DNA from 4 places in the Megalodesulfovibrio paquesii genome. Region 1 is predicted to be linked to each of the others. Evidence: predicted binding sites of a transcription regulator. Region 1 holds the regulator's gene; each other region holds the start of a gene.
What was found. The regulator sigma-54, encoded in region 1, starts transcription at its own class of promoters, with help from an activator protein. The targets are predictions, from matches to a motif close to CTGGCACGGNNNNTGCTT.
Positions count from the first base shown of each region.

Region 2: a site for sigma-54 is predicted at 6,077-6,094, ahead of urtA (urea ABC transporter substrate-binding protein). Genes of this name have one in related genera too.
Region 3: a site for sigma-54 is predicted at 2,764-2,781, ahead of ACYQ00_RS04740 (periplasmic heavy metal sensor). Genes of this name have one in related genera too.
Region 4: a site for sigma-54 is predicted at 6,317-6,334, ahead of ACYQ00_RS05430 (pilin). Genes of this name have one in related genera too.

Region 1 covers NZ_BAAIGQ010000005.1:1,005,135-1,012,853, forward strand. Annotated here, with positions in the region: gene pyrG (CTP synthase) at 266-1,924, shown strand; gene ACYQ00_RS11135 (KdsC family phosphatase) at 1,969-2,508, shown strand; gene rpoN (RNA polymerase factor sigma-54) at 2,716-4,146, shown strand; gene hpf (ribosome hibernation-promoting factor, HPF/YfiA family) at 4,205-4,765, shown strand; gene ACYQ00_RS11150 (PTS sugar transporter subunit IIA) at 4,784-5,233, shown strand; gene rapZ (RNase adapter RapZ) at 5,230-6,192, shown strand; gene ACYQ00_RS11160 (PTS sugar transporter subunit IIA) at 6,276-6,725, shown strand; gene ACYQ00_RS11165 (PTS sugar transporter subunit IIB) at 6,737-7,207, shown strand; gene ACYQ00_RS11170 (PTS sugar transporter subunit IIC) at 7,346-7,719, shown strand, end outside.
Region 2 covers NZ_BAAIGQ010000007.1:291,250-298,968, reverse strand. Annotated here, with positions in the region: gene ACYQ00_RS17760 (urease accessory protein UreD) at 1-244, opposite strand, end outside; gene urtE (urea ABC transporter ATP-binding subunit UrtE) at 241-954, opposite strand; gene urtD (urea ABC transporter ATP-binding protein UrtD) at 948-1,796, opposite strand; gene urtC (urea ABC transporter permease subunit UrtC) at 1,793-2,875, opposite strand; gene urtB (urea ABC transporter permease subunit UrtB) at 2,877-4,541, opposite strand; gene urtA (urea ABC transporter substrate-binding protein) at 4,628-5,917, opposite strand; tRNA gene ACYQ00_RS17730 (tRNA-Thr) at 6,356-6,431, opposite strand; gene ACYQ00_RS17725 (methyl-accepting chemotaxis protein) at 7,321-7,719, shown strand, end outside.
Region 3 covers NZ_BAAIGQ010000004.1:453,730-461,448, reverse strand. Annotated here, with positions in the region: gene ACYQ00_RS04750 (sigma-54-dependent transcriptional regulator) at 1-526, opposite strand, end outside; gene ACYQ00_RS04745 (ATP-binding protein) at 530-2,437, opposite strand; gene ACYQ00_RS04740 (periplasmic heavy metal sensor) at 2,832-3,254, shown strand; gene ACYQ00_RS04735 (substrate-binding periplasmic protein) at 3,419-4,231, shown strand; gene ACYQ00_RS04730 (glutaredoxin family protein) at 4,275-4,529, opposite strand; gene nadB (L-aspartate oxidase) at 4,664-6,274, opposite strand; gene ACYQ00_RS04720 (hypothetical protein) at 6,284-7,213, opposite strand; gene ACYQ00_RS04715 (aldehyde ferredoxin oxidoreductase N-terminal domain-containing protein) at 7,318-7,719, opposite strand, start outside.
Region 4 covers NZ_BAAIGQ010000004.1:636,046-643,764, reverse strand. Annotated here, with positions in the region: gene ACYQ00_RS05455 (MFS transporter) at 1-572, opposite strand, end outside; gene ACYQ00_RS05450 (hypothetical protein) at 768-959, shown strand; gene ACYQ00_RS05445 (PilZ domain-containing protein) at 982-1,614, opposite strand; gene ACYQ00_RS05440 (methyl-accepting chemotaxis protein) at 1,875-4,289, shown strand; gene ACYQ00_RS05435 (type 1 periplasmic-binding domain-containing protein) at 4,310-5,584, opposite strand; gene ACYQ00_RS05430 (pilin) at 5,862-6,242, opposite strand; gene metW (methionine biosynthesis protein MetW) at 6,752-7,351, opposite strand; gene metX (homoserine O-acetyltransferase MetX) at 7,341-7,719, opposite strand, start outside.

The DNA of each region.
Region 1 (7,719 bases):
GGGGCTGCTTGGGGCAAGAGGGGGCACGTGGGGACTTGACGAAAGGGGGGTCTTCCGCAAAGAATATCCTCCCGAGCGCCGTGCCACCCGCCGCCGTTGTGCACAGTCTTGGCCGGGATTTCAAGCGCCAGTTTCGCTCCCGCGTGCAGCGCCTTCCAGCATGAGCCCAGAGGCGCAGGCTGTTTCGCGGCATGTCCAACCTATTTTGACCAAACCGGAGACTTCCGCGATGAAGAACAGCGGATACTATCGTGGCGGCAAGCCATTGAAGACCAAATTTATTTTTGTCACCGGCGGTGTGCTGTCCTCCCTGGGCAAGGGCCTGGCCGCCGCGTCCCTGGGCTCGCTGCTCATCGCCCGCGGGCTCAAGGTGACCATCCAGAAGCTGGACCCGTACATCAACGTGGACCCCGGCACCATGAATCCTTTTCAGCATGGTGAAGTCTACGTGACTGATGACGGCGCCGAAACCGACCTGGATCTGGGCCACTACGAGCGTTTTCTGAATACGCCCATGACCCAGAAGAACAACTACACCTCCGGTTCCATCTACCACAGCGTCATCACCAAGGAGCGCCGCGGGGACTACCTGGGCGGCACCGTGCAGGTGATTCCGCACATTACCGACGAGATCAAGCAGTCCATCCTGAACCTGGCTTCGGATGATATGGACGTGGTCATTGTGGAGATTGGCGGCACCGTGGGCGACATCGAAGGCCTGCCTTTCCTGGAAGCCATCCGCCAGCTGCGCGGGGACCTGGGCAAGGAGGCCGTGCTGTACATCCACCTGACCCTGGTGCCGTACATCAAGGCAGCGGGCGAGCTGAAAACCAAGCCCACCCAGCACAGCGTCAAGGAACTGCGCTCCATCGGCATCATGCCGGACATCATCATCTGCCGCTGCGAGCAGGACATCCCTCACGAGCTCAAGGCCAAGATCGCCCTGTTCTGCAACGTGGATGCTGATGCCGTGTTCTCCGCTGTGGACGTGAAGAGCATCTATGAGCTGCCTCTCAAACTGTATGAGGAAGGGCTGGACCAGAAGGTGGCCATCCTGCTCAAACTGCCGGCAAAGAACCCGGACCTCTCAGCCTGGAAGCAGGTGGTGCAGAAGCTGGGGCATCCCATTGGCGCGGTTTCCATCGGCATTGTGGGCAAGTATGTGGATTTGAAGGAAGCCTACAAAAGCCTGCATGAAGCGCTCATCCACGGTGGCATTGCCAACGACGTGGCCGTGAATCTGGTGTATGTGAATTCCGAGGAAGTGACCGACAAAACCGTGGGCAGCATTCTGGCCGGGCTGGACGGCATCCTCGTGCCCGGCGGCTTTGGTAACCGCGGCATCACCGGGAAGATCCGGGCCATCCAATACGCTCGCGAAAACAAGATTCCCTTCTTTGGCATCTGCCTGGGCATGCAATGCGCGGTGATTGAATTCGCCCGCAACGTGCTCAAGCTGGACGCCGATTCCCAGGAATTCAACCCCCTGACCCAGCACCCGGTCATCTATCTGATGAAGGAATGGTACGATTACCGGACGCAGAAGGTGGAAACCCGGGGCAAGGATACGGACCTGGGCGGGACCATGCGCCTGGGGGCTTATCCCTGTGTGGTTTCCCCGGACACCAAGGCCCACGAGGCGTACAAAAAGGACGAAATCCAGGAACGCCACCGCCACCGCTACGAATTCAATCAAACTTACAAGGACATGTGCGAGGAGATGGGGCTGGTGTTCTCCGGCCTGTCCCCGGACAAGCAGCTGGTGGAAATTGTGGAGTTGCCTGACCACCCCTGGTTCCTGGGCTGCCAGTTCCACCCGGAATTCCAGTCCGGCCCCATGCGCCCGCATCCGTTGTTCCGCGAATTCATCAAGGCTGCCAAGGTGTTACAGGGGAGTATCGCCACGAGGAGCAACCAGGCGTGAGGCCGCCCCGCCGCCCGTTGCCCGCAGGCCGGGGCAATCCTGCCATCCGCCGCGCCCGGGCGTTGGGCGCGGCGCGTCATGTGCGCTTGCTGGTACTGGACGTGGACGGCGTGCTGACCGATGGCCGGCTTCTGTACAAGGAAGCCGGCCCGGCGGACAAGCTCTTCCATGCCCAGGATGGCCTGGGCATCAAGGCTGCCCAGGCCCAGGGGCTCCATGTGGCGGTCATCAGCGGGCTGGATTCTCCTGTGGTGGCCCGCCGCATGAAGGAACTCGGGGTGGAGGATTACCAACCCGGCCACCGCCACAAGGTGGGCGCCCTGCAGCTGATGCTGGACAAGCATGGCCTGGGCTGGCCCCAGGCGGCGTTTCTTGGGGATGACTGGGTGGATCTGGCGGTCATGGAGAAAGTGGGCTTGCCCATGACCGTGCCCAACTCCCAGGCGGAATGCCGGCGCCTGGCCCTCTGGACCAGCCGGCTCCCTGGCGGACACGCCGCCACGCGGGAAGCCATCCGGTTCATTCTTCAGGCCCAGGGCAAACTCAGCGCAGCGGTAAACTCTTTTCTGCATCCCCAAGTCTGAATAGAGACCAACCAGCGCAAATTCAACGGGAAAAATATTAAACTTCCGCTTGACACCGCTGGAATCAACATTGCATGCCGCCACGTCTTGCAAGGGGCGTGCTTCTGTGGCACTACTCAAACCCGTCCAGGATGTTAGCCTGCGAAACACAGCTGCATTTTCTTGTCAATCTTGTTAATTTTTTAGCGAACGGAGCACTACGGACACATGGCCCTGGAACTCAGACAGTCCCTCAAGCTGAGCCAGCAGTTGGTGATGACTCCCCAGCTGCAGCAGGCCATTAAACTGTTGCAGCTCTCCCGGATCGAGCTGCTAGAGACGGTCCAGCAGGAATTGCTGGAAAACCCCTTCCTGGAAGAGTCCCTTCAGGAAACCGCCCCCGAACCCTCCTTTCAGGATGCCAGTCCCGCCGGCCAGGAGCGCGACGCCGTGACTGAGCGCGACATGCTCAAAAGTGCGGACTGGGAGGATTACATCGGGGATTTTGCCTCCACCACGCGGCAGATGAACCAGCGCGAGGTGGAAATCCCCGAAGACGGCCTCTCCTTTGAGGCCCGGCTCACCTCCAGCCACAGCCTGGAAGGGCACCTGGAGTGGCAGCTGCGGCTTTCCGGTGCCACCCCGCGTGAGCTGGAAATCGCCGACGCCATCATCGGCAATCTCGGTTCCTCGGGCTATCTGCAGGCCTCGGCTGAAGAGCTGGCCGCCATGACCAGCGGCACGGTGGATGAGGTGGAGGCCGTGCTGCACAAGGTCCAGCGGCTGGACCCCGTGGGTGTGGCCGCCCGTACGCCGCAGGAATGCCTGCTCCTGCAGCTGGAGCTCTACAAGATGGATACCGACCCCATCCTGGTGGAGCTGGTCCGCGAGCATCTGGAAGATCTGGAAAAGAAACGCTACAAGCCGCTGGCGCGCAAATTTAAGATTTCCCTTGAGGAGCTGCGTGAGTACCTGGAGGTGATCCAGGGTCTGGATCCCATGCCCGGCGCCAGTTTCGGTTCGGGAGAACCCAGTTACGTCAGCCCGGACGTGTTTGTGTACAAACTGGGCGACGAATGGGTGGTGCTCCTGAACGAGGACGGCCTGCCCCGGCTGGAACTCTCCAGCGCCTATGGCGACCTGCCCTCCCGCGGCAGTGATAAGGAGCGGGATTATCTGCAGGAAAAGATGCGTTCGGCCCAGTGGCTCATGAAGAGCCTCTACCAACGCCAGCGCACGCTTTTCAAGGTGGCGGAAAGCGTGGTCAAACACCAGCGCGAGTTCTTCGAGCATGGAGTGACGCAGCTCAAGCCGTTGATTCTCAAGGACATCGCCGAAGATATCGGCATGCACGAATCCACGGTCTCCCGCATCACCACCAGCAAATACATGGCCACCCCCCACGGCACCTTTGAGTTGAAATTCTTCTTCAACAGCGCCCTGGAGCTGGATGACGGCACCCAGGTGGGCTCGGAAAGCGTTAAAGCGCTTATCAAAAAGCACATCGACGCCGAGGACCCCAAGTCCCCGCTTTCTGACGAGCGCATTGCAGAAATTCTCAAAGACACGTTGCATGTCAACATCGCTCGCCGTACAGTGGCCAAATACCGTATGGCCCTGGACATTCCCTCCTCCTCCAAGCGACGGGAAATGTTCTGATCCACAAACCCCGCCCGACGCATTACGCGGCGCGGCGGCGCACCTCACGGGAGCGCCTATGCAGATTACCTTTACCTTCAAGAATTTCGAACCGTCCGAGCACCTGAAGCAATACGCCCAGCGCCGATTCGAAAAACTCACCAAATTTCTGGAACGCACCGACGCCTCCGCGGAGCTGCAAGTGGCCATGAGCGTGGAAAAGCAGCGCCACATGGCCGAAGTGAAGCTTGTGGGCGACGGCCTGCACCTCTCGGCCTCCGAATCCAGCGAGGACATGTACCAGACCGTGGACCTCGTGCTGGACAAACTGGATGCCCAGATGCGCAAGCACCGGGAAAAGGGCAAGGACAAGCGCAAGGGTGGCGATGTGGCCCTCGATGGCCGCACCGTGCGCACGGAAGTCTTCCAGCTCACGCCCACGCCCTCTGGCGGCCGGGAGCGCAGCATCGTCGATTCCGATCATTTCCAGCCCAAACCCATGAACGTGGAAGAAGCTGCCGAGCAGCTCGAAACCTCCCAGGAACAGTTCCTGGTGTTCCTGGATGCTGAAACCAGCCGCGTCAATGTCCTGTACCGCCGCAAAAATGGCGACTACGGCCTCATCGACCCCGGCATGTAGGGAGTTTGGTCAAGCGGTATGAAACTGGAGGAATTCCTCGACCCGCGGCTGGTGCTGCCCGACCTGCACGCCACGGCCAAGCCGGCTGTGCTGCAGGAGCTCATCGCCCCCGTGGCGGAGACCATGCCCGGCTTTGATGCCAAAAAAGCCCTGCAGGTGCTTTTGGAACGCGAATACCTGGGCACCACCGGCATCGGAGACGGCATTGCCATCCCTCACGGCAAGCTGGCGGACCTGGACAAGATTGTCCTTGTGGTCGGTCGCAGCAAGGAAGGCGTGGACTTCGAGGCCCTGGACCTCAAGCGCTGCTCCATCTTCTTTCTGGTGCTGGCGCCGGAACAGGTGGCAGGCATGCATTTGCGCATCCTGGCCCACATCTCCCGGCTGCTGAAAGACGATGCCTTCCGGCGTGATTTTCTGAGCGCGCCGGACAAGGAGAGCCTGTGGAAACTGCTGGCGAGAACTTGAGCGCAGAGGCGTCCTCAGCCGCGCCGGGCTTGTTCCCGGCCACCTCCGCCTTTCCGGTGATGGTGGTCTGCGGACTGTCCGGCGCTGGAAAATCCACGGCCCTGGGCGTGTTTGAAGACCTGCGCTTCTTCACCGTGGACGGTATCCCGCCCAGTCTGGCTCCCAAGCTGGTGCAGCTCTTTGCCGGCGAATCCCGCCGCAAGTTCCAGGGGCTGGCCCTGGGGGTGGATGTGCGCACGGCCGACGACGCCGCCTCCGCCTGGAAACTCGTCCTCCAAGAAATCAAGGACCTGGGGGCCACCCCCCAGGTCCTCTTTCTTGAGGCACGCACTCCGGTGCTCATGCGCCGCTATGCCGCCACCCGCCGCCCGCACCCCATGGTCCAGCTGGTCCAGATGGGTCAGCCGCAGGAGGGCGAAGGCAGCTGCAGTGTGGGGCTTGAAGAAGCCATTGCACTCGAAAAACAGGCCTTGCTGCCCCTGCGCAATCTGGCCGATCTGGTGGTGGACACCACCGACCATTCCGTGCACGATCTGCGGCGTGTCATCAAGGACAAATGGGGCGCCCTGGGGCAAACGGGCAAGGGCCTCTCCATCCACCTGATCACCTTTGGCTTCAAATACGGCCCCCCCCTGGAGGCCGACCTGGTCTTTGACCTGCGCTTCCTTCCGAACCCGTATTTTGTGGAGGCCTTGCGTCCGCTGACAGGGCAGGATCCCGCCATTGTGGACTATGTGCTCGGCAAGGATCCTGGAAAGACCTTCCTGAACAAGCTCAAGGAATTTCTCCTCTACCTCATGCCCCTGTACGACGGCGAGGGGCGGTATCGCGTCACCGTGGCCATTGGGTGCACTGGCGGCAGGCACCGTTCCGTGGCCGTTACGGAAGCGATTTTCGCAACGTTCAAGGCCGCCGGCTATCCGGTATCCATGGAACACCGGCACATGGCCCTGGGCTAGCTGCGCCCGCCACGCTGCCAGGGCGTGGCCCAGGCCCGGCCGATACCCCCCAGGCAAGGCCGACAAATCAAGGACGGGGAGGCATGGCACACGATTCCCAATCCCAGCCCCGCACAGGCGTGGTGGTGGTGACCCACGCAGACTATGGCGCGCACTTGCTGCACGCAGCGGAATTCATCCTCGGCCCCCAAACCGGCTGCGCCGCTCTGTGCGTGGATAACACCCAAAGCGTTGACGCCATCGTGGACCGGCTTAAAGACGCCGTGATTCGTTGCGACGAAGGGCAGGGTGTCCTGCTGCTGACGGACATGTTCGGCGGCACTCCCACCAACCTTAGCCTCTCGCTCCTGGGGCAGGAACCGCCCATCTGCGAGCTGGAGGTGGTGACCGGCGTCAACCTGCCTATGCTGCTCAAAGCCCTTGGCGCACGCCATCTGGCCCCGGCGGCCCTGGCTGTTGAGGTCAAGAAGGCAGGCGGGCAGGGTATCGTCGTGGCAGGCGAACTCTTGCGCGCCCGAGTCAAAGGGAGTTAAGGGAGTCGGCCATGTTCTGGGTGCGCGTCGACAACCGCCTGGTTCACGGCCAGGTTATCGAAACGTGGCTGCCCCACACCGATTGCGAGGTGCTGGTGGTCTGCAACGACGCCGTGGCCGGCGACGTGCTGCAGCAGGAAATCATGACCCTGGCCATCCCCCACAGTATCGAGACCCTGTTCGTCACTGTGGCGGATCTGCCTGCAGCCATGACCCGCCTGGCGCGAAATTATGAGATGACCAACACCCTGGTCTTGTTCAACGGCTGCAGCGACGCGCGAACCGCCATGGAACACGGCTTTCGTTGCAAGGTGGTCAACATCGGCAATCTGCATTATGCTCCGGGCAAGCGCCAGCTGTTGGCTCACGTGGCTGTGTCGGAGGATGAATCCCACTGTCTGGCCTGGCTGGAACAACACGGGGTGGAGCTGGATTTCCGTTGCCTGCCCACCGAACCCGTCACCATCAAACCCATCTGGTGAGGGCCTGACCATGCAAGTGATGCCCATGTCGCCCATGACCGTCGCCTCCCTCGCCCATCATTCGCTGCCCCTGGCCGCCCTGGGCACGAGTTTTTTTTTGCCCTGACCGGGCTGGGCCGCTTCACCATCAATCTGGGCATTCTTGAGCGGCCCCTGTGTATTGCCTTCCTCTGGGGGCTGCTGTTCGGCGACATGCCGGCCGCCCTGGGGGTGGGCCTTTTTTTTGAGCTCTTCTGGCTGGATGCCATTCCCGCGGGCACGCACATTCCGCCCAACAGCGCCTTTTCCGCCACGCTGTGCCTGGGCCTGATGTCCTATTTTTCCATGACCACTCCTTCCGAGCTGCCTCTGGCCCTGGCTGTCTCCCTCCCGGCTGCAAGGATGGGGGCCCGGCTGGAAGCCTGGCGCCGTACCGCGCTCAACGCCGATTACGATCGCATGCTCCGCTGGGCCATGACCGAAGGCGGCGCAATGGGCGGACCGGAACACCCGGCAGGAGAACATGGAGCGTC
Region 2 (7,719 bases), on a different contig from region 1:
GCAGCGCATGCGCCCCCGTCTCGACCTGGACGGCGATATCCAGCCGGTCGCCGCTTACCAGCCCGCCCGGCGGATGCAGGATGCAGCAGTGGCAGGGCGCGCCTTCCGGGTAAAAAGTCCGCTGCACCCGCAGGGGGCCGCGGAAGTCCAGCTCCCGCAACACGGTCCGATCCGGCCGGGCCTCGAACCCCAGGGAGAGCCGGGCCTTCCAGGAGCGTTCCGGGCTGGCCGATTCCATCGTCATACAGTCAGGTACTCTTTCACCAATCCATCGTCCAGTTCGGCCATGGCGCCCACGGCCACGGCGCGGCCGCGGTCCAGGATGGTGAAACGATCCCCCAGCTTGCGGGCAAAGTGCAGCTTCTGCTCCACAAGGAGCACGGTCAGGCCCTGCTCCTTGTTCAACAGGCGGATGATGTCCGCAATCTGCTGCACCACGTTGGGCTGAATGCCTTCGGTGGGTTCATCCAGGATGAGCAGGTCCGGCCCGGTGGCCAGGGCGCGGCCGATGGCCAGTTGCTGCTGCTGCCCGCCGGAAAGATCCCCGCCGCGGCGGTTCAGCATCTCCTTGAGCACGGGGAAAAGCTCGAAGATCATGTCCGGAATGCGCCGCTGGCCATTTCGTTCCTTGTGTCGGGTGCGGCGGGCAGGCAGGCCGATGCGCAGATTCTCCTCCACCGTGAGCAGGGGGAAGATCTGCCGGCCCTGAGGCACGTAGCCGATGCCCAGGGGGGCGCGGCGTTCGGCAGAGAGCTTCTGCACGGGCGCACCATTGTAGCGGATGGTTCCGGAGTCCAGGGGCAGCAGGCCCATGATGCACTTGAGCAGCGTGGTTTTGCCCACGCCGTTGCGGCCCATGAGGCAGTGGCACTCGCCCCTGGCCGCGGTCAGGTCCAGGTCCCAGAGGGTGCGGCTTTCGCCATAGCTCTGGTTCAGTTTTTCCACGCTCAGCATTGGGTTTCTCCCAGATAGACTTCCACGACCCGCGGGTCGGCCTGCATGGCGTCCATGCTGCCCTCGGCCAGGACCGAGCCCTGGTGCAGCACGGTGACCTTTTTGGCGATGGAGCGCACAAAGTCCATGTCGTGCTCCACCACCACCACGGAGTAGTCCCCGGCCAGGGAGGTCAGCAGCTCGCCGGTGCGGTGCATCTCCTGGGTGGTCATGCCGGCCACGGGCTCGTCCACCAGGAGCAGCCGGGGCTTTTGCATGAGCAGCATGCCGATCTCCAGCCATTGCTTCTGACCGTGGGAAAGCACGCCGGCGCGCAGGCCGCGCTTGTCCGCCAGGCCGATCAGCTCCAGGGTCTGTTCGATGCCGTCCTTCTCTTCGCCAGAAAGCCGGCTGCGGAACAGGGCCGGCACGGTCTTGGGGCCGGCCATGGCCAGTTCCAGATTATGAAAGACGGTGTGGTTCTCGAACACCGATGGCTTCTGGAACTTCCGCCCGATGCCGGCCTGGGCGATTTCCGGTTCGGACATGGAGAGCAGATCCAGCTCTTCGCCAAACAGCACGGTGCCGGTATCCGGCCTGGTTTTGCCGGTAATGATGTCCATCATGGTGGACTTGCCCGCGCCATTGGGACCGATGACGCAGCGCAGCTCGCCCTCGTCAATGTACAGGTTCAGGTTATTGATGGCCTTGAACCCGTCGAAGCTGACGGAGACGCTGTCCAGATAGAGGATAAAGCCGCGCATGGCGTCGGCAGCCTCGTTGTCGATGCGGGGATTGCGGACCGGGCGTCTGGGGGGCTTGCGTCCCAGGAGACCGGCTTTTTTCAGAGCGTCGGTGATCATGCGTCCTCCTTGCGGCGGACGAGCCCGGCCACCCCGCGGGGGAGGAACATGGTCACCAGGACAAAGAGCCCGCCCAGGGCAAACAGCCAGGCCTCGGGCATGGCCGCGGTGAGCCAGGTTTTGGCAAAGTTGACCAGCAGCGCGCCGATGACCGCGCCGTAGATCGTCCCCCGGCCGCCCACGGCGACCCAGATGACCAGCTCGATGGAGTTGAGAGGGGCGAACTCCCCGGGGTTGATGATGCCCACCTGCGGCGTGTACAGCGCCCCGGCCACCCCGGCGAGCAGCGCCGAGGCCGTGAAAACCCAGACCTTGATCCGCTCCACGCGATAGCCCAGGAAGCGGGTGCGGTCTTCGGCATCGCGCACGGCCACGCAGACCCGGCCCAGTTTGGAGGCCACGATGGCCCGGCAGAGCAGGCAGCCCCCGGCCAGGGCCAGGGCCGAAAGGACAAAAAGCGTGACCCGCATGCCGTCGCTCTGCAGGCTGAAGCCGAGGATATCCTTGAAGTCGGTCATGCCATTGTTGCCGCCAAAGCCCATCTCGTTGCGGAAAAAGGCCAGCATCAAGGCATAGGTCATGGCCTGGGTGATGATGGACAGATAGACCCCCGTCACCCGCGAATGAAACGCCAGCCAGCCGAACACAAAGGACAACAGCCCCGGCACCAGCAGCACCATGAGCATGGCGAAGGGGAAGCTGTCGAACCCGTGCCAGAACCAAGGCAGTTCCTTCCAGTTCAGAAAGACCATGAAATCCGGCAGCAGCGGATTGCCGTACACCCCGCGGTCGCCAATCTGACGCATCAGGTGCATGCCCATGGCGTAGCCGCCCAGGGCAAAGAACGCGCCATGCCCCAGGCTGAGCACGCCCAGGTAGCCCCAGACCAGATCCACGGCCACGGCCAGGAGCGCATAGGCCAGATACTTGCCCAGCAGGGTCACGGTGTACGTGGACACATGCAGGACCGTGCCCTGCGGAATGAACAGGTTGGAGAGGGACACCACCGCCGTGGCCACGCCCAGGACCAGGAGGAAGACCCGGGTCGGCTTGTCGAGCAAGGGCTCTTGCATGCGCATATCAGTTCTCCACCGCCCTGCCCCGCTGCGGGAACAGGCCTCTCGGGCGCTTCTGAATGAAGAGGATGATACCCACCAGCACCAGGATCTTGGACAGGACCGCGCCGCTCAGCGGCTCCATGACCTTGTCCACCACCCCGAGCACCAGCCCGGCCACCAGGGTGCCCCAGAGGTTGCCCACCCCGCCGAAGACCACGACCATGAAGGAATCGATGATGTAGGATTGGCCCAGATTGGGGCCCACGTTGGTCAGCTGGCTCAAGGCCACTCCGGCCACGCCGGCAATGCCCGAGCCCAGGCCAAAGGTCAGCGCGTCCACCAGGGAGGCCCTGGTGCCCATGGCCCGGGCCATGGCCCGGTTCTGGGACACGGCCCGCACCTCCAGCCCCAGCCGTGTCCGCTTGAGCACCAGACTCAGCGCCGCAAAGGCCAGCAGGCAAAAGAGAATGATATACAGCCGGTTGAGCGTCAGGGACAGCACCGGGTTGATCATGATGGAGCCGCTCATCCAGTCCGGCGTGGTCACGGAGCGGTTCAGGGGCGAGAAGATGGTCCGCACAGCCTGCTGCAGCACCAGGCTGACGCCGAAGGTGGCCAGGAGGGTTTCCAGGGGGCGGCCGTAAAGAAAGCGGATCACCAGCCGCTCGATGAGCACGCCCACCAGCATGGCCACCAGAAAGGCAGCCGGCACGGCCACAAAGAGCGAGGCGCCGATATGCTGGGGCATGAGCTGCTGGACCACGTAGGTGGTGTACGCGCCGAGCATCATCAGCTCCCCGTGGGCCATGTTGATGACGCCCATGACGCCGAAGGTGATGGCCAGGCCGATGGCCGCCAGCACCAGCACCGACCCCAGGCTGACGCCGAAAAAGAGCGTTTCGGCAAAGCCCACCAGCTGCACCTTGCGGTCGATGTCCCGCTGCACCCGTTCGATGGCCTGCCGAAGCTCGGGATTGGCCACGCGTTCATGCATTTTGACCAGGGCCTGACGGGTTTCCGGGTTCAGATCCCCAGCCAGCTTTTCCACGGCGGCAATGGCCGTGGGGCCGGCGGCCGTTTCCAGGGTTTTCAGGGCCAGAACCTTTTCCAGACTCTCGCGCACCTGGGCATCCTGCTCCACTTCCAGCCGGGCCTGCAGGGTTTCGGGCTCGATTTCTTCCAGCCGGCCGAGCAGATGCGCAGCGGCCTCGCGGCGGCGGTCCAGATCCGGGCTGGCCAGGGTCCGCTGGGCCAGGAGGCTGCGGATGCGCGTGCGCAGGCTGTTGTTGACCGAAACCTTGGAGAGCTTGCGTTTGGTGGTCTCGCCGAGGGCTTCGCCGGTCATGGGGTCGGTGATGGCCAGGGCCTCCCCGGTATCCTGGGCCAGGACGATCCGGCCGTCCTGCTTGCGGACGTACAGATTGCCCTCCAGCAAGGCGGCAAGCAGGACATCAGCCTGCGGGGAATCATCCCGGGCCAGCAGATCCACGGCCTTGTCCCGGTCTTCCAGGTTGTCGCTGGTCAGCAGGGGAATGAGGGCCTCGCCGGCGGGGGCGGCTTCGGCGGGCCGGACAAGGGAGAGGGGCGTGCCGGCCAGGTTCAGGGCCCAGTTCAGGGCCAGATTCAGGGCCAGGCCGATCAGCAAAAGGCCGAGGACCGCGGGCATGGTCTTGGCTGCGAAGCGCATCGCTGCTCCCTGGAGTTGCTTGAGAAAATTCGAAAAGGGCCGCCGCGCCAATGCGGTCGGCGGCCCCGGGGATGCGTCGCGTCAGCCTATTTGTAGTTCTGGCCGGAGCACTTGCTGGTCTTGACGTTGAAGTTGCCGCAGGAAAGCGGGGCGCGCCAGTCGGCGATGATGTCCTTGGAGCCGGGCAGGAAGTCGGACCAGGCGTCGCCCACCACGGTGCCGGAGGTCTGCCACACCACCTGGAACTGGCCGTCGTCCTGGATTTCGCCAATGAGCACGGGCTTGGTGATGTGGTGGTTGGGCATCATGGTGGCAATGCCGCCGGTCAGGTTGGGCACGGCCACGCCGATGATGGCATCGGCCACGGCGTTGGGATCGGTGGTGCCGGCCTTCTTGACCGCTTCCACCCACATGTTGAAGCCGATGAAGTGGGCTTCCATGGGATCGTTGGTAACCCGCTTGGTATCCTTGATGAACTTGTGCCAGCTTTCGATGAATTCGTCGTTGGCCGCAGCGTCCACGCTCATGAAGTAGTTCCAGGCCGCCAGGTGGCCCACGAGGGGCTTGGTGTCGATGCCGGAAAGTTCTTCCTCGCCCACGGAGAAGGCCACCACGGGGATGTCTTCAGCAGAAACACCCTGGTTGGCCAGTTCCTTGTAGAAGGGCACGTTGGCGTCGCCATTGATGGTGGAAACCACGGCGGTCTTCTTGCCGGCCGCGCCGAACTTCTTGATATCCGCCACGATGGACTGCCAGTCGGAATGTCCGAAGGGCGTGTAATTGATCAGTATATCTTCCTGAGCCACCCCCTTGCTCTTGAGGTAGGCTTCCAGGATTTTGTTGGTGGTGCGAGGGTAGACGTAGTCCGTGCCGGCCAGCACCCAGCGCTTCACGCCCACCTTGTCCATCAGATAATCCACGGCGGGGATGGCCTGCTGGTTCGGGGCGGCGCCAGTGTAAAAGACGTTTTTGGAAGATTCCTCGCCTTCGTACTGCACGGGGTAGAACAACAGGCCGTTCAGCTCTTCAAAAACAGGGAGCACGGACTTGCGGGACACGGACGTCCAGCAGCCGAACACGGCGGCAACCTTGTCCTTGGTCAGCAGTTCGCGGGCTTTTTCGGCAAACAGCGGCCAGTTGGAGGCGGGGTCCACCACCACGGCTTCCAGTTTCTTGCCCAGCAAGCCGCCCTTCTTGTTCTGCTCGTCGATGAGCATGAGCATCGTGTCCTTCAGCGTGGTTTCGCTGATGGCCATGGTGCCCGAAAGAGAGTGGAGAATGCCGACCTTGATGGTTTCCTCGGCACGGACAGGGTTGGCGATAGCAACGACAAGCAAGGCTGCCAGTCCAAAAATGACAAATTTCGTCCGCCGCATGTACTGCTCCTCATGAAGTTCAAGTGGACACCGCCTGCAGCACCCTGTCGGGGTTTTTCATGCTGCAGCAACCTGTTACGCATTCATCGGGTTGGGGAACACCGGCAACCCGTTTGCGATCCGGCCCGCGCAAGGGCCCAGCGACATTCGCACTTGAGGGAGCAACTGGCATGCCACTTGAATAACTACATGAAAATGAAGATTTTTTTCAAGACAGTTAAAAATTGTCACCAAAAATTCATACAAATTTGTCAACCTTGTCACATTAGCCAAAAGGCAAGACTTACACATTTGTCATTCGTGTCCCAACCGAAATTCCTCCTGAAATCATTAAAGAACCCTAGCCTTCAAGCCACCACCACACCTGCCACACATCGCCCGGGCGCGTTTGACAACAACAAAAAAGCCCGGGCGCTCACGCACCCGGGCTGTACTTCCTGGAGCCGACGAGGAGAATTGAACTCCTGACCTGATGATTACGAATCAACTGCTCTACCATCTGAGCTACGTCGGCGCTCTGAAGAGATGGGTTTGTACGCGAGAATTCCCTCTCTTGTCAACTCAAAGTTATCCCTTCAGGTCGGCTCATCCACCGCCCCCCAAGCGCCACGGCGAGGCGGAGAAGCCTGCCAGCCCTGCCCCCCTCATTCGATCAGGCCGCCATGCCGACACGCTTGTAACAAAGCACTGGCCGCAACAGCTGAACCCCCAATAATTGCATCGAACGCACTCCCTTCCGGCTCACGGCCAGATTGGAATGCCGACCGCTTTCTGGGATGGCAGATCGTTACAATATCTTGTTTTCATGAAAATTTTTCCGCGCTCCTCCGAACGAAAAACGGGGCTTTGTGTCAATACAATACAGTCAAACAAACAGTCTGTATCTTTCCGACACACCCCTCCTGCACAATAATAGTATGGCATTTTCGTGTCTTGGGGATTATCCTTGCGGATCAGGAGCATTGCTCACTGGCGCAGGTTGACCTGCCGTTGTGGAAATTTGTACGCGGAGGATCTGCAACCTGCGCGAATCACGGCTCTAATTGTTTGGGCGCATTTTTTGCTCAAGATTTCGTTTGCTTGATGGCCCGGCTTCCAATCACCTGCAAGGGGAAACAGTCATGTTGCTACGTGTAGCTGCCTCACTGGCATTAATCGCACTGATGTTAGCAGGAACTATTGTCGTTTCCGGAGGGGAAACGATTATTACCATCCTCTGTGCAACATCCATTGCCTTGCTGATTGGCACATATTATGCGCTCTACAAGGCCTTCAACCCTCTCCGAAAACTCATTCAATGCGCAGATGAAGTCTCACGCGGCAATCTGAATGTTGATTTAAGTGATCAATGCATTCTTGAAACAGGCGAATTACAGCAATCGTTCCGCGCCATGCTCTCCACGATGAAAGATAAAGTCGGATTTGCCGACGCCATTATTGCCAACGTCATCACTCCCATGGTGGTGGTGACTGAGGATGGCCGTATCAAATGGATGAACGAAAGCTTGCTCAAGCTGCTCGAACACACTGGCAAGCCTGAAGACCATTACGGCAGGAAGTTTTCGGAATTCTTTTATGGTGATGACCGCACCACCGTCTCGGAATTGGCCATCAAGGAACGCCAGCGCAAGTTTGCCAAGACGGAAGTACAGTCCCACAAGGGCAATACCAAGTATATTTCCGTGGCCTCCGCTCCCATCATGGACCTGGACGGCAAGCTCATCGGTGGTTTCACCACCATCATGGACTTCACCAATACGGTACGCAACGAGCGGACCATCACCGCGCAGAAGGAACGGCTG
Region 3 (7,719 bases), on a different contig from region 1:
CGGTCACCAGGGTCACGGCTTCGCTTTGTGCTGCCACGGCGGCCATGGCCAAGGCTTCCTGCAGGGCCGGGCTGGTGCCGATAATGCGGCCAGGATCAAAGGCTGCGGGCAACTGGGCGCGCAGGGTGGCGTTTTCCTCTTTCAGCCGGGTGTGGTCCAGGGCGCGTTCCAGGGCCAGCCGAGCCAGCTCGAAATCCAGGGGTTTGGTCAGATAATCGTACGCGCCGGCCTTGAGCGCCTCCACCGCCACATCCACGGACGAATAGGCGGTCATGATCAGCACGGGAACCGCCGGGTTGCGCTGCTTGATGCGTGTGAGGGCCTCCACCCCGGACATGCCGGGCATGCGTACGTCCATCAGGACGGCGTCAAAGGGGCCTTCCTCCACCAGGGCCACGGCCTGCTCGCCCCGGCTGGCCTGGGTCACGGCATAGCCCCAGCCCTTGAGCAGCAGAGCCAGCGACTCCAGATGGCCGGGATCATCGTCCACCACGAGAATGCGTGGCAATACGGGCGATTGGGACACAGCTTACTCCTTGGGGTGGCTGTTCGGCTGGCCACGGGCAGGCTCCGTATGCGCGAGGGGAAAGCGCAGCGTGGCCACAGCGCCGGGGCCGGGCGTGGCATTGGCCAGTCTGACCTCGCCGTGATGGGCTTCCATGATCTGCTGCACCATGGCCAGCCCAAGCCCCGCCCCCTGCGGCCGGGTGGTCACGTACGGCGTGAACAGGGTGGGCAGCAACGCCTCGGGAATGCCGGGGCCGGTGTCCGTCAGCTCCAGGGTCAGGGCGTCCTGGTCTGTAGCATTGGCGGAGATGGAGAGTACCCGTGGACGGTCGTCCACGCGCTGCATGGCCTCCATGGCATTGAGCGTCAGGTTGAGGAGTGCTTGCAGGAGCTTGTCCGCATCGCCATGAATCGCAGGCAATCCAGGCGGAATCGCAATATTGGTTGCGATATCCTGCTGCTCAAGATCAAACCGCAACAGGGTGATGCAACGCTCCACCACATCGCCAATCGCAACCTCTCGCAAGGAGGTGTCCGAAGGACGACCCAGCTCCAACAGCTCGCCGACCACGCGGTTGAGCCGATCCACCTCGCGGAGCATGAGGGCGGCCATGCGTTCGCCGTCGCTTTGGGCCTGGAACTGGCCGCTGAAGAATGTCGCTGCTGCCTTGATGGCGCCAAGGGGATTGCGGATTTCGTGAGCCACCCCGGCGGCCAGGGAACCCACGGCGGCCAGCTTGTCCCGCCGGCGTACGGCCTCTTGCAGGCGTTGCATGGCCGTGAGGTCGCGCAGGATCACCAGTACGCCACCAGACATGCCGTCCTGCGCACGCTCGGACGCGGTAGGGATGGCGAGGGGCGATACCGTCAGCTGTACGGGCATGGGGTCGGCATGCTGCCTGGGAAGCTGCAGCTCCATGTCGATGGCGGGTTGTCCGTGCAAGACGGGGCGGATGGCGTCGGCCAGCATTGCCGGCAAGGAGTGCAGGGCAGCGTGTCTTTTGTCGCAGGGCAGGCCAAGCATGGAGCGGGCTGTGGCGTTGCAGCGGTCGATGCGGCCGGTGGGGTCCACAACCAGACAGCCCGCGGGCATCTGGGTGAGGGCCTCGGCGGCCAGCGCCTGGGAGCGGGCCAGGAGCGCGCGAAACTGGCGAGCGTCCCGCGCCCAGAGCAGGCTGCCCACGGCCCCGCCGCCCAGCACCAGCAAGGCCAGGGAAAGCAGTACCGTATTGCGCAGGTCCTCGCGCCGTGCGGCGTCGAAGGGGGCGATATCCAGACCCACAAACATGACATGGGCGGAGGAGGGGTCTTGGCAGGTGCTGTTGTCCACGGCGCAGAGCGCGGAGAGCTGGGCGCGCATCTCCGGTGAACAATGCCGGGTCAGGGGGGAGTAGGTCCGATAGACCAGAAATGCCTGCTGGCCGTCAGCGGCTTCCACAATACGCCACTGCGGGGTGCAGCCGGGTGCCAGGGCGGCGATGTCCGAGGTACTCCAGAGTTGCGTGCCTTGCCCGGGGGGCTGCTCCAGCGGATGCGTCAGAGGATGCTCAAGGGCCTGCATGGCGCGGCCACCGGAGTGCAGCTGCAGGCGGCCGTGGGAATCGGTCAGGGCCAGAAACAGCACATTGGGCTGGGCGGCCAGTTCCTCCAGGAGAATTTGCAGGCGTTCCCCACTGTCCAGGAGAGTGCCGGGCAGCATGGGGGGCATGCCAGGGGACTCGCCCGGCGGCAGGCCATGCCTGCCGCGCATGCCGCGGCCGTGACCACGCATGCCGGTACGGGCGCCGGCCTCCACGGCGGTGATGATGGCCTCGCCCTTTTCCAGGAGCATGTTGGACATGGCCTGCTTGGCGCGGTGGGCGTTCAGCCAGGCCATGACGCCAACCACCACGGCCAGAATGATGGCCGCGCTGGCGATGGCCCATACCATCGGAGGGACAGCGGGAGAGCCGGCCGGCCGGCCAGTTGGCCCAGTTGGACCAGTTGGACCAGTTGGGTCGGTTGGACCAGTTGGGTCGGTTGGACCGGTTGGGCCGGTTGGGCCGGTTGGACCGGTTGGGGAAACCGGCGTGGGCGGAGAGGGGGCCGGGGGCATGCAGGCTCCTGTGAAGAAACATGACACCTGTACACAAAGTTATCGCAGCAAGGTGTGTGCTGTAAAGTTTCTGATCAACTACGGGGGCGAGTGAGCCGAGTGCCATGGCTCTAGCGAAAAACATGCCAGTTATTTCAATGTGCTGCCTCGAAGGCAGCCAATTGGCCCGCCCTTTGCTTTGCCCCAGCCAGTCAGTTGAACCTGTTTCGTGTGTAAAGGAGACTCGACCATGAAAACCAGATTTCCCATGATCGCCCTGGTGCTGGTGCTTGGCCTGATGCTGGCCCTGCCGGCTTTTGCCATGCCGCATCGCGGAGGCCACGGTGGTGGATATGGCGGCTGCGGCATGATGGCCGGTAACGCCACCGATCCAGAATTCCAGGCCAAGCTGCAGAAGTTTCAGGAAGACACCGTCTCCCTGCGTCGCTCCCTCGCGGCGGACTGGACCGAGCTTCAGGCGGTGCTGAACGCCCAGAATCCCGACCCCGCCAAGGCGCGCCTCCTGCGTGAAAAGATTTTCGACACCCACCAGAAGCTGCGCGAGGCTGCGCTCAAGGCCGGGATTCGCAATGACGCTGGCTGCCCGGGCATGGGCGGCTGCGGCGGCATGATGGGCGGCGGCTGTGGCGGCCAGGGGCAGGGCTGCATGTAGCACACACTTTCTCTGACTCCTCCTCTCCATACCGCTGTGAAAACGCCCCGCCCAAGGGCGTTTTCTTTTTGCGAAAAATGTGTCACCCCACCTGGGTAATTTGCAGGACGAAATGTTTATGCTGCAACGGCAAGGACGACGCACAGCTACGGGAGCGGAATATCTTGAAGACATTGCGACAGCAAGGAGCGTTCCTGGCCTGTTGGGTGCTTGCGGTGCTGTGGGGGCCTCAGGCGCAGGCAGCCCAGCCCATCACTGTGCGCGCAGATCTCTGGATGCCCTACAATGGCTATGTTGCAGACACCTTGCCGGGGTACATGGTCGAGGTGGTCCGGGAGATTTTTGAGCCGCTCGACCGCGTGGTGGACTATGAGCTGATGTCCTGGAACCGCGCCCTGGAGGAGTGCAGGCAAGGGCGCATCACAGCCATCATTGGTGCGGGCGAAGATCGCAAAGAAGATTTTCTTTTTCCCGAAGAGGAAATCGGCTGGTCTGGCTACGCCTGGTTCGTCCGGTCAGGATTCCATTGGCAGTTCAGCGGGTTGGAATCTCTGAGCCGCGTGCGTCTGGGCGTGTGCGACACCTGCACCTATGACGAGGCGCTGGATGCGTACATCCTCGCCCATCGCGAAACCGAAGCCGTGCAGCCCCTGGCGGGAGAGGACATGGTGGACAAAAACCTGGCCAAGCTCATCGGCAACCGCATCGACGTCTTTTATGAAGACCCCGTGGTGGTCCGCTGGGCCTTGATCCGCCTGGGGGCCGAAGACAAGGTGGCGCTGGCGAACATGGCGCCCCCGGAAAAATTCGAGCGTATTTTCATGGGCTTTTCCAGGGCACTGCCGGAGGCGCAGGCCCTGGCGCAACAGTTCGACGCCGGCATCCGCCGTCTGCGGGCTACGGGCCGGCTGGCGGAAATCCTGGCCAAATACAATCTGGAAGACTGGAAATCGCAACTACCGGCAGAATCGCAGTAAAATCGCAGTGCGATTTGTGGTGATATTGCGATTGCTGTTCCGCTCAGAGACCAAGGGCCTTGCGGATTTCCTCCTCCTTGTGCCCCAGAATCACTGCATCGCCGATGCGGATGGTCGGGAAGGAGAGGGTAGGGTTGATGAGCCGCAGTTCGCGCATGCGGTCGTTGCGGTCCTCGCCGCTGAGGCGGTCTATGTAATGGCAGGCGTAGTCACCGCCGAGAAGCGTATCCAGCAATTCCCGGGCCTTGGTGCAGTGCACGCAGGTGGACAGGGCGTAAATGGTCACGGGCGGGTGCATGGGGACCTCCAAAGGATACAGTGGAACCTGGACGCAGTGGAACCTGGACGCAGTGGAACCCGGACAGCCTCATCACGGCCGGGCCTCCCTCCCTGGCCGGGTCAGCAAGCGAGGGGGGAGAGCAGGCGCTTTTGTCAGGCGGTCTCTTCCACGTAATGGCAGCCCTTGCTTTCCTTGTTGCGCAGGGCGCTCAAGGCCACGATGGAGGCTGCACTGCTGCCGTGCCAGAGTTCAATGAGCGTTTTTGAAAGCGGGGTGCGTTTATAGAACTCCACCAGATGCAGCACCAGGGAGTTCAAGTCGTCCGCAGCGCGTTTGAGGCGCATTTCTGTACGCATCAAGCCAGCGTAATTCCACATGGTGTTGCGGATGGTGGCCCAGTCCTGGGCAATGAGGGCCGGGTCTTCATCGTGGCGGCCGCCGGGGTGCTGCCAGTCCCGAATGGATGCCTGCAGCAATTTTTCCGCATGCTTGCGCCGGTGCAGCTGCTGGGCGATGTGCTCGCCGGCGGTGCGGCCCCAGAGCAGCCCTTCCAGCAATGAGGTGCTGGCCAGGCGGTTGGCCCCGTGTACCCCGGTGCAGCTGCATTCCCCAACCGCGTAGAGCCGTTCCAGGCTGGTGCGGCCGGCCAGATCCACCAGCACCCCGCCGCAATGATAGTGCGCGGCCGGAACCACGGGGATAGGCTCTTTCATGATGGAGATGCCCAGTTCCAGGCACTGCTTGTAAATGGTGGGGAAGCGCGTGGGCAGGTCGTGGGGCACGGTGCGGCAGTCCAGAAACACACATTCCTCGCCGGAGCGGTGCAGCTCTTCGACAATGGCGCGGGAGACGATATCGCGCGGGGCCAGCTCCAGGCGTTTGTCGTAGCGGTGCATGAAACGTTCGCCAGCGCTATTGACCAGGATGGCCCCCTCGCCGCGCAGGGCTTCGGTAATCAGGAACCGTCGCTTGCTGCGGTGGTAGAGGGCCGTGGGGTGAAACTGGACGTACTCCACGTTCATCAGCAGCGCGCCGGCGCGCGAGGCCATGGTGATGCCCGAGCCCACGCTGCAGTCGGCATTGGTGGTGTGCTGGAAGATGCGACCGATGCCGCCCGAGGCCAGCACGGTGAAATCGGCCAGGATGGTTTCCACCCCGCCGGTGGCGTTATTGAACACATACGCACCCAGGCACTCGTTGACCCGCTGATACCGGAACTGCAGAGCGCAGGTGTGGTGCTGGCTGGTGATCAGATCCACGGCGGTGCGACCGGACAGCATGCGGATGGACGGGCTGTTCCGGGCAGCCTTGATGAGCCCGTCGATGATGGCCCGGCCGGAATAGTCCGCGCAGTGCAGGACGCGGAAAACGGAATGGCCGCCCTCACGGGTGAGATCGAACTCCGTTTCGCCGTCCTGGGGCACGGGGCCGCCGGTCTTGCGGGCAAAGGGGATGCCCAGGCGGTCGATGAGGATGTCCTTGACGGCCACGGGGCCTTTTTTGGCCAGAAACCGCACCGCCTTGATGTAATTATGGTCCCAGCCGGCCTTGCGGATGTCCTTTTCGAGCAGGGAAGGGGAATCGTCCGAGCCGGTGTAGACGATGCCGCCCTGGGCCAGGGCGGTGTTGCCGTCGTCCGGTTCGTCGCCGGCGGAAAGAATGATGACGTCAAAGCCGGCGTCGGCCAGTTCCAGGGCGCAGGTGAGGCCGGCAATGCCGGAACCGATGATCAAAGCCTGACAGGAAAGACGGGTGGTGGCCATGGCGACTCGCTAGCCGGCGGCCTGTTGCAGGAAGCCGCAGGCGTTGATGGTTTCATGTCGCTGTCCGCAGACGACCACACGGGCCGGGGCGGGGGAAGCGGCTGTGGAGGTGGCGTCTGCCTTGGGATCCGGCCCGAACTGATGCGAGGCGATTGAGCCGGCTGCACCGAGGCGTTCCAGGGAACGGGCCAGCTCTTCCTGAAACGCCTTGGCCGGCTTGCGCTCCAGGCCCATGAGCTGCTGCAGTCTGGAGAGGTCGGCCTCGAAGCCGGCGGCAAAAATGCCCATGGCGCCATAGAGCCATTTGTCCAACCCTTCGCGGCCCAGGGCATAGCGGTCATGGCGGCGGGAGGCGTGTTGCGGGCCGCGCCCCAGAGTCTGCAGAATCTCGTCGTTCACTTCCACCAGACATCCGGGGGCCTGGTCGTCCAGGAGCAGGCGGTTGAGAAAGCGGGTCAGGTAGCGGTAGCCGCCCTTGCGAAACTCCAGGCAGCAGCCGTGCAGCCGGGCCAGACTCTCGAACACGCGGGTGCGGTTGCGCTCATCATGGCGCAGGTGCAGTTCCTTGAGCAACTGGGCCGGCGCCACCATGCAGCCTGTGGCGGCGCGGGGTTGCTGGGCGCAGTAGAGGAGCACGTCCAGGTCGAACTGGTCCAGGGTTTCCCCGGTGTACAAGAGCACCTTGGATCTGGCCACGGAGGACAAGGGCTGGGCCGTGACCCAGGCGCGGCGGCCCAGATAGTCTGCCCGGAACAGGCTGGAAAGCAAAAAAAGCGCCGGCTTCTGAAAGCGGAGGTTCGGGGCGCTGGCTGCGGAGGTCATGAAGTCTGCGCCGCCCAGTCCGCCCAGGCCCAGGACGCCGTCGCCGGCCAGGGAGGCCAGGGAAGCCAGGGAAGAGAGGGGAGACAGCGCGTCGTCGTGCGGGGTGAGTGAAAACATGGCGGCTCCGGGGCAGTGGGCTGCGGAAGAGTTTAACTACTGTAAATCACTCAGCCGTCAGGGGCAACAGCAGACTGCGCAACCGGGAGCAGTTGCGGCGGCGGTCAGCACTCCATGACCTTATCCAGTTCTTCAGCTGGAATGATGGGGCGCCGGCTGTGGGGGATAAGGGACTCCTGGGAGCAGGGCTGGGCCAGCCGGTCTGGCATGCCGCATCTGGCAGAGGCGGCGTTGAAGTCATGCTCCCAGGCCAGAATGCGCTGCCCCATGGTGATGACGTCCTCGCTGGTGCGGGTCTGACCAAACATGCCATTGATGGCTTCGGCCATGGCGGCGCTCCATGCGGCCTTGCCTGCTGCTGGGGCGGTCTCAGGACAGAGTCCGAGGGCATCACTGGCTGCGTCCAGGGCCGCATTGAGGGCCGCGTCTGGCGTTGTGGCCGATACCTCCAGGCCTGGAGCGGGCCGGGCTCCCGGAGGAGTCTCCAGCCTTTCCGCCGGGGCATG
Region 4 (7,719 bases), on a different contig from region 1:
AACAGCGAGACCGCGGCCAATCCCCAGCGCCACCCCCAGACTGACGCCACGGTGCCGGCCAGAAACCGTCCGAAGAAGCCCCCGAAAATGGTGGCCGCCACATACACGGCCATGGCCCGGCCGATGGAATGCTCGCAGATCACGTCCTGCTCCTGCCCGCGCAGGCTGGAGCCCACCAGGGTCATCAATGAGGTGAGCACGGCCGGAGCCAGGAGCCCCTGCACCACCCGCAGCACCAGCAAGACGCTGAAGCTGGGCGCCAGCCCCAGGGCCGCGGTGCTTGCGGCCAGCAGACCCATGCCCCAGAGCAGCAGACGGTGTGCCGGAAAGGACCGCAGGAGCACCCCATAAAACAGCGGGGCCAGGCCAAGCGGCAGCAGCGTGGCCGTGGTGGCCAGGGAGGCAGTGGTTTTTTCCAGGCCAAAAGCCTGCTGCAGCAATGGCAGCAACGGCTGGGGACAATGAATGGCCGAAAAGGTGGCAATGGCGATGACCGCCGGAGCGACCCTGTCAAACCCAAAGCTGCGCTGCAGCCTGGCCAGCAGTCCGCCATATGCAAGACAATTCGTCACCACGGAACCTTGCCCTCCTGCGTCATCGGGGAGGAACCTTCGCCTCGGCCATGCCGAACAGATGGCGCTCCCGTATTCACCTTGGCCCGGTCATAAAGTTGCGCGCCCCGGCTTGTGGCCGGCGCGGTCCTGCGCTAGAAATGCAATACTCCCCGGGCTGTCCGGGGCTCACCAGCGTAACCGCCGGAGGATGCCATGCCGTTTACCGAAACCCTGCCCTTCAAGGGCGAACAGGTGGAATACGACCCCGAACACAATGTGGCTCTGGTGTATTGCGAAAACTGCAGCCATGCCAATGAGGTGGATTGCTTCAAGGCCCGTGATGGCAGCGTGGAGGTGCCGGGATTTTCCTGCAGCAACTGCGGGCACTGGAACGCGCCGGAGTGATTCCGGTAGCCGTTGGCGCTGTTCATGACGGCGGCAGAAGATCCTGAACCCGCACCCTGGGACGCAGGTTGGTCACACAATCGCGGATCACTTCGCGCAGCTTGGCCTTCTGGTCTGCCGAATCCAGCACAAAAATACAGCCGGCGGAAAGAAAATCGCAACGCACCACCCGGGCCCGTACCTGCCGCATGAGTGATTCGTTTCGAAACAGCAACTCCAGGACAAGGAGTTGCCCCTGCGTGAGCTCGGCCTCACTCTGATCAAGGTCCAGGCAGATGCCAACAGGGCTGATGTTGTGAACAGGCACGGCGCCTGCGTGGCAGCCGAGATAGGCCGCCAGGTCCCGCACCTGGTGTCGCGCGGTGCAGCGCCGTTCGCCGGACGCCGGCTGTGACGGCGGCGTTGGCCCGGTGCGGGGAAGCTTGTACGCCACCAGTTGCACCACCCTGCCGCACACAGGGCACACGGCGCTACGCTGCGCGTGTTCCAATCCAACCGCGCGGCGGAATCCGCAGCTGCAATCCACCAGGGCGGCATCGGGCGTTTCCCGCGTCAGTGCGGTCGCGCAGTGGGGACAACGAAACGCGCCGGCACCAGACAGCGCAGCCGGAGGGACCGTCAGCAGGGACTCGCAACGAGGGCAATGCAGCTTCATGGGCACCTCGCGGTAAGACGTTTACATGCAACTAGCATTCACGGAATCGTCACACAAGCAACACTCGCTATGAGTGGCATGATCACAATACTTCTTGTGACACATGGCGTTTGTGTGACGGCCGCGCTCCCTGGGCGCGTGTCAACGAAACGTCATTGTTTCGTCACATAAAAGGCGCGAAGCATGGGCAATCTCCCTAATTGATGTCATTGCGCCCTTTGCACTTCCTGCAGGCGCTGACCCAATAAGGAAGAGTTGTCATGCACCGTTTTCACGGCGTTTCCTTCAAAGCCAAACTGCTCGGCGGTATTCTGACCACGGTGGCGGTAGTCATTCTGGCCATGACGGCCATGAACCAGTCCCTGGTTGGTGACTCGCTGGGGGTGCTGGGGCGTGCCTCCTTGCATTCCTTCGGCAAGTCTGTGGAATCCATGATGGAGATGCAACAGCGGCTGCTGCAGGAAAAAGCCAGGACAGATACCGGCGTTGTGCTGCGCGAGCTGAATTCCAAGGGATTTCCTTCATTAAATAAGATGAATACATATCCCCTGCGGCTTGTGGACGCGGATGGCCGCGAGCAGGCCGTGGAATTGCCTTCCATTGATCTTGGACCGGTGACCCTGACGGGGAATGCGGAAATTCTCAGTCCCATTCGCGACGTGGTCGGCGGGCATGTCAGCCTGTACCAGTTCCTGGACGGCGGCCTGGTCCTCGTGTCCAGCACAGTGCCCGGATCCAAGCCCGGAGCGGGTGGGATCATTTCCAAAGATTCCCCTTTGGTGCAGGCCATCTCCAAGGGAGAAAGCTACTATCAGGTTGAAGCCATTGCCGGGGCCCTGTTGTTTAATGGCTATGCGCCGCTGCTTGGCTTCAACGGGGAAACCCTGGGCGTGGTGGTGGCCAGCCGGCCCATCATCACGCCGGAATTCGAAAAATCCATTCAGGCGCTGAATGTCGGCGGCAAGGGCGAAAGCTTTCTGTTCGACGCGGACGGCCAGCTGGTGAGTCACCCGTCACGGGCAGGCGGTTCCCTGGCGGCATCCGCCTACTGGTCGAGATTCAAGGAAACCAAAGACGGTTTTGTGGAGTACAAGGAAGCCGGAGAGCCTCGCGTCGCCTTCCTGCGGTATTACGAGCCCTGGCAGCTGACCTTCGGCTTCAGCCTTGCCGAATCGGACATGACCCACGGCGTGGACGTGACCCTGCGCAATGCCGGGCTGCTCATCGCCGCCGCGGCCATCCTGCTGACCGGGCTGGTGGTCTGGGTATTGGTCAATTCCGTGGTCCGGCCGCTGAAACGCATCGAGGTCTATGCCGCGCAGGTGGCCGAAGGCGACCTCTCCGCTCGGCTTGAGGGCGCTTACCCCGGCGAGCTGGGGCGCGTACAGCGGTCCATTGAGCAGATGGTCGCCCGGCTCAAGGACCGGCTCGGCTTTTCCCAGGGCGTGCTCTCCGGCATTGCCGCCGCACTGCCCTGCATGACCCTTGATCCCGCAGGCAACATCACCTTCACCAACAAGCTGCTGCTCGATATTCTGGAAAAGCAAGGCGAACCGGACAGCTATTCCGGCCAGCACGCCGGGGTGTTCTTTTACAATGACCCGCATCGGCGCATCCGCACGGTGCAGGCCATGGAGGAAGACCGGACCCTGCAGGGCGAGATGGAGATTCAGGCCAAAAGCGGGCATCGCAAGGTGCTGCAGGTGAATGCGAATCCCATCAAGGATTTGGATGGCAAACTCATCGGCGCCTTCACCATTTACCATGATCTCACGGCCATCAGGCAGCAGGAACGGGAGATTCGCAATCAGAACGAGACCATCCTGACCGCTGCCGAACAGGCCAATACCATTGCCGACGCCATTGCCCACGCCGCGGTCCAGCTTTCCCAACAGGTGGGGGCCACCTCGCAGGGAGCTGCGCATCAGCGCGAACGCATTGCCGAAACCGCCGAACAGCTGGACCGCATGGCGTCCATGAGCAATGAAGTGGCCCGCAACGCCGCCGGTGCGGCCGATGACGCAAGCCAGGCCCAGACCCAGGCCCACGAGGGCCGCCGGACCGTAAGCGAGGCGGTGGAGGCCATGACCCGCATCCGGGGGCAGATGCAGACCCTGGATCAGGCCATGAACGCCCTGGGTGCCCAGGCGCAGGACATCGGCCGCATCATCACCGTGATTCAGGATATTGCCGACCAGACCAACCTGCTGGCGTTGAATGCGGCCATTGAAGCAGCCCGCGCCGGGGACATGGGCCGCGGTTTTGCCGTGGTGGCGGATGAAGTGCGCAAACTGGCCGAGAAAACCATGGCCGCCACCCGCGAAGTGGACCAGACTGTGCGGACCATCCAGCAAAGCGCCCGCAGCACGGGCGATGCCACGCACCATGCCCTGTTGGCCGTGGAAGAGGGGGCGCACCTGGCAGCCAGCTCCGGGCAGACCCTGGAGCAGATTGTGGCTGTCGTGTCCCAGACGGCGAACAAGGTCCTGGACATTGCCCAGGCTGGGCAGGAACAGGCCACGGTGTCGCAGGCTGTGTCCATGACCATGGAAGACGTCAGCGAAATCTCCGAGGATACCGCACAAGGCATGCGCGAGGCCGATCAGGCCGTCTCCCAGTTAAGCAGCCAGGCCGCGGCCCTCAAACAGATCATGGCCGCATTGCAGCAGCGCTAGCCCCAGCGGGGCACGGAACATCACGGCGCGCCGTTCATGCGGATGCGGTAGTTCCGTGCGGCTTCGGCAAAGCGGGCCTTGAGCACCTCAAGTTTTGCAGGCTCGGGGCCTGAGGGCGTGGGCGAAAACAGGAAAAGCCGCTGCGTGGCCACGCCGCGAATATTCCAGCGGATGGGGGCCATGCTCCAGGGCATCTGCTGCGCGGCATGCAGCCGTTGGTTGATCTGCTGGAAATCCCGATCCGGCTTGACCCCGGGGAGCATGGGCCCGAAGTGGCTGGCAAAGCGGACAAAGTCATAGCCCACGGCGTGCCAGTAGTCTGCCTTGCCCCCCCCCAGGGCCGCCACCAGGGCTCTGGCCTCCGGCGCGGGGTTGGCGTCCCACCAGGCGCTGGGAAAAATGGCCAGCCGGAAGGCTTGCGCATCCTCGGGCCGCATGGCCAGGGTCTGATCCCACAGGGCAGAGCCCAGCAGCAACATGTGATCTTCCTGATAATAGCCAAACAGCGGCGCCAGCATTTGCGCCTGGGACCACACATCCGGCAGGAACACCGCCTCCATGCCAGGGTGCCGGGAGCCGGGCGTGGTTGCTGCGTAGCCCTGCTCCAGGAATGAGGCCACCTGTTTGTTCCACTGCAGCGGATCGTCAGGCGCATAATTGGTGGACGCCTTGACGTGCAGTCCCATGGACCGGGCAATCTCGTCAAAAAGTTGCGCCCGCCGCTGGCCAAAGGCCTCCTGGGGGTAGAGCACGCCGACATCCTGAATGCCAAAGGAATCCCGCGCCGCGGTCAGCACTGTTTCAATGTGGTCCGCCGGGCTGGTGAAGAAGCGCCAGGCGTCCCGGCCTTCCACCAGCAGCCCGGGCGGGAACTCGGGCAGCATGGCGAAAAAGACGCGCTGGGGCTGCAGGGTGAGCATGAGCGGAACATCCTGGGCCAGCATGGGGCCGCCGATGATAGCGGACGGGTGCGCGCCGGAGACCTGGCTCAGCCAGTCCGGCCGGGCCGTGTCCACCAGCTGCAGATCCACCCGCACGCCGCTGCGGGCCAGACGGGCCACCGCGGTCTGGGCGCCGAGGGCCACCCGGTTGGCAAAGGTGGCATAGGCGTTGCCCAGGGGTAGGGCCAACAGCACTTGCACGGACTGCGGGGCAGGGGCCGCCCGGGAATCGGGACTGGTATCGCGCGGTGCGCCGCCGGAGGCAGCAGGCCCCTGGCCGGCGCAGCCACCCAACCCAAGCACAGCCAGCGCCAGCAGTATCAGCGCTGCAATCAGCCCCAGCGCTGGAGCCACCCGTCGCAGCGCCGTCGGGTGCCCGGGCTTCCGGACGCCCGGCTCCCTGACTCGAATGTTGCTGTTCCTGCCCACCGGCCTTCCTCCCTGTGTTGATTCACCATGCACATTACACTGAAATCAACGGAGAAGGGAAGAGAGCCCGGCGCGTCTCACCGCGCGAAGACGCGGAACGGGCACCCTCTGTCCTTTCGGCGCGAAGAGACAGGCACGCAAAAAAAGGGCTGCGGAGATTCCGCAGCCCTTTGTAGACCAAGAGTCCGTATGCCGGGGAAGGTTACGGGGCAACCAGGACGAAGTCAGCAGCAGGGTACGTCTTGGTGATAGAGCTGTCCTTGGGGTCGACGATGGTGACAGAGATACCGCCGCCGTTGCCAGTGCAGGTGATCTGGCCATTGTAGTCGCCCTGGATGTCGGCGCAGGAGCCGGTGACATCAGCCCAGGTGATGGCGGATTCAACACCGTTGGCGTCGAGCAGAGCCTTGGAGAAGGCCATGGTCATCTGGGATTTGGCAGCGGCATAGGCACCGTCCATGGCTTTCTGACGGGCGGTGTCCTGCAGGTCATTGTACTTGGGGATGGCCACGGCGGCGAGGATGCCGAGGATGACGAGGACGGCGATGATTTCAATGAGGGTGAAGCCTTGCTGGTTACGCATCGTCTTACTCCTATATCAAGATGGTGGAAAAGGGTCTTCTCAACTTGCCGTGTTGCGCACGGTTGCTGCCGATAAAGCAACCGCCGTGCCAGAGCTGTCAGTGGCGCAGAGATTTTTTTAACAGCTGAAATCAAAAGCTAAAATTTTAAGCTACAAATTTTGTAGGTCGCCCCTTTGGTGACAGCATCAAAATTTGAGGCTTTAGCTACAAATTTTGAAGTACCAAAAATTTGTAGTTATATGGCGGAATAGGGGCAAACCCTGGGGTGTGGTGTGAGATCCCCGGGGTGGAGTCAAAGAACAGGGCCGCATTCTGAATATACGCCTTCCAGACCCGGGCGCAATTGGTGTGCAGGGTAAAAAACCCTTGGCTCCGTGAAAAAAAGTGCGCCGTTCTGCCCGCCAGCGCGCACACGCAGGAGCGGAGGGGGCATCCGGTGTGTCCTGGCTGCAATGTGCCACTAAAAAGGGCTGCCCCCGGGGGCAGCAGGGGCAGCATCGAAGAATCCTCAGCGACTGCCGAGGAGAAAGATGCCATACCGGGCACGCCAGGATTTCCAGTTGGCGAGCACATGGCCTTCGCGCTGGCGGTAGTCGGTGTCGATGGCGGCTTCTTCCAGGATTGGCAGGTCGTGGGCCTTGCAGAACATGCGGAAGTCTTTGAGGGTGATGACGCGGATGTTCGGCGTGTTCCACCATTCATAAGGCAGTTCGCTGGTGCGGGGGGCCTGGCCCGTGAAGAGCAGCTGCACCCGGATGCGCCAGTGGCTGAAGTTGGGGAAGCTGACCACGCCCTGCCGGCCCACCCGGAGCATTTCCTTGATCAGCCGGGCCGGCTTGTACACCTGCTGCAGGGTTTGCGAGAGGACAACCACGTCGAAGCGCTGGTCCGGGTAGTCGAGGATTTCCGTATTGATGTCGCCCTGAATCACGCTCAGGCCCCGGCCGATGCACTGGGCGACCTTGTCTTCCCCATGCTCAATCCCCTGGCCCCGCACGCTTTTTTCCGTTTGCAGGTGGGACAACAGTTCCCCCGAGCCGCAGCCAAGGTCCAGCACGCTGGCGCCTTCGGGAATCCAGCTGGCAATCTGTTGCAGATCAAAGCGCATGGGGGCGCCCTCCCAGGTCGGCCTCGCGTTCCATGCGCAGCTTGGCGTGGGAATGGTCCAGAAAATTGGCGATGAGTGCGCTCAGCCGGTCATCCTTGAGCAAAAAGGCATCGTGGCCGAAATCCGCCTCGATCTCCATGAAACTGACGTCCCGGCCGGCCTTTTTCATGGCCTGCACCAGCTCGCGGGAGCGGTAGGTGGGATACAGCCAGTCCGAGGAAAAGCTCAGCACGAGAAAGCGCGCCCGGGCCTTGCTCATGGCTCCGGCCAGGGAGCCGTCGCCGTGCTGGGTGGCCAGGTCGAAGTAGTCCGCCGCCTTGGTGATGTACAAAAAAGAGTTGGCGTCGAAACGTTCCACAAATTTTCGG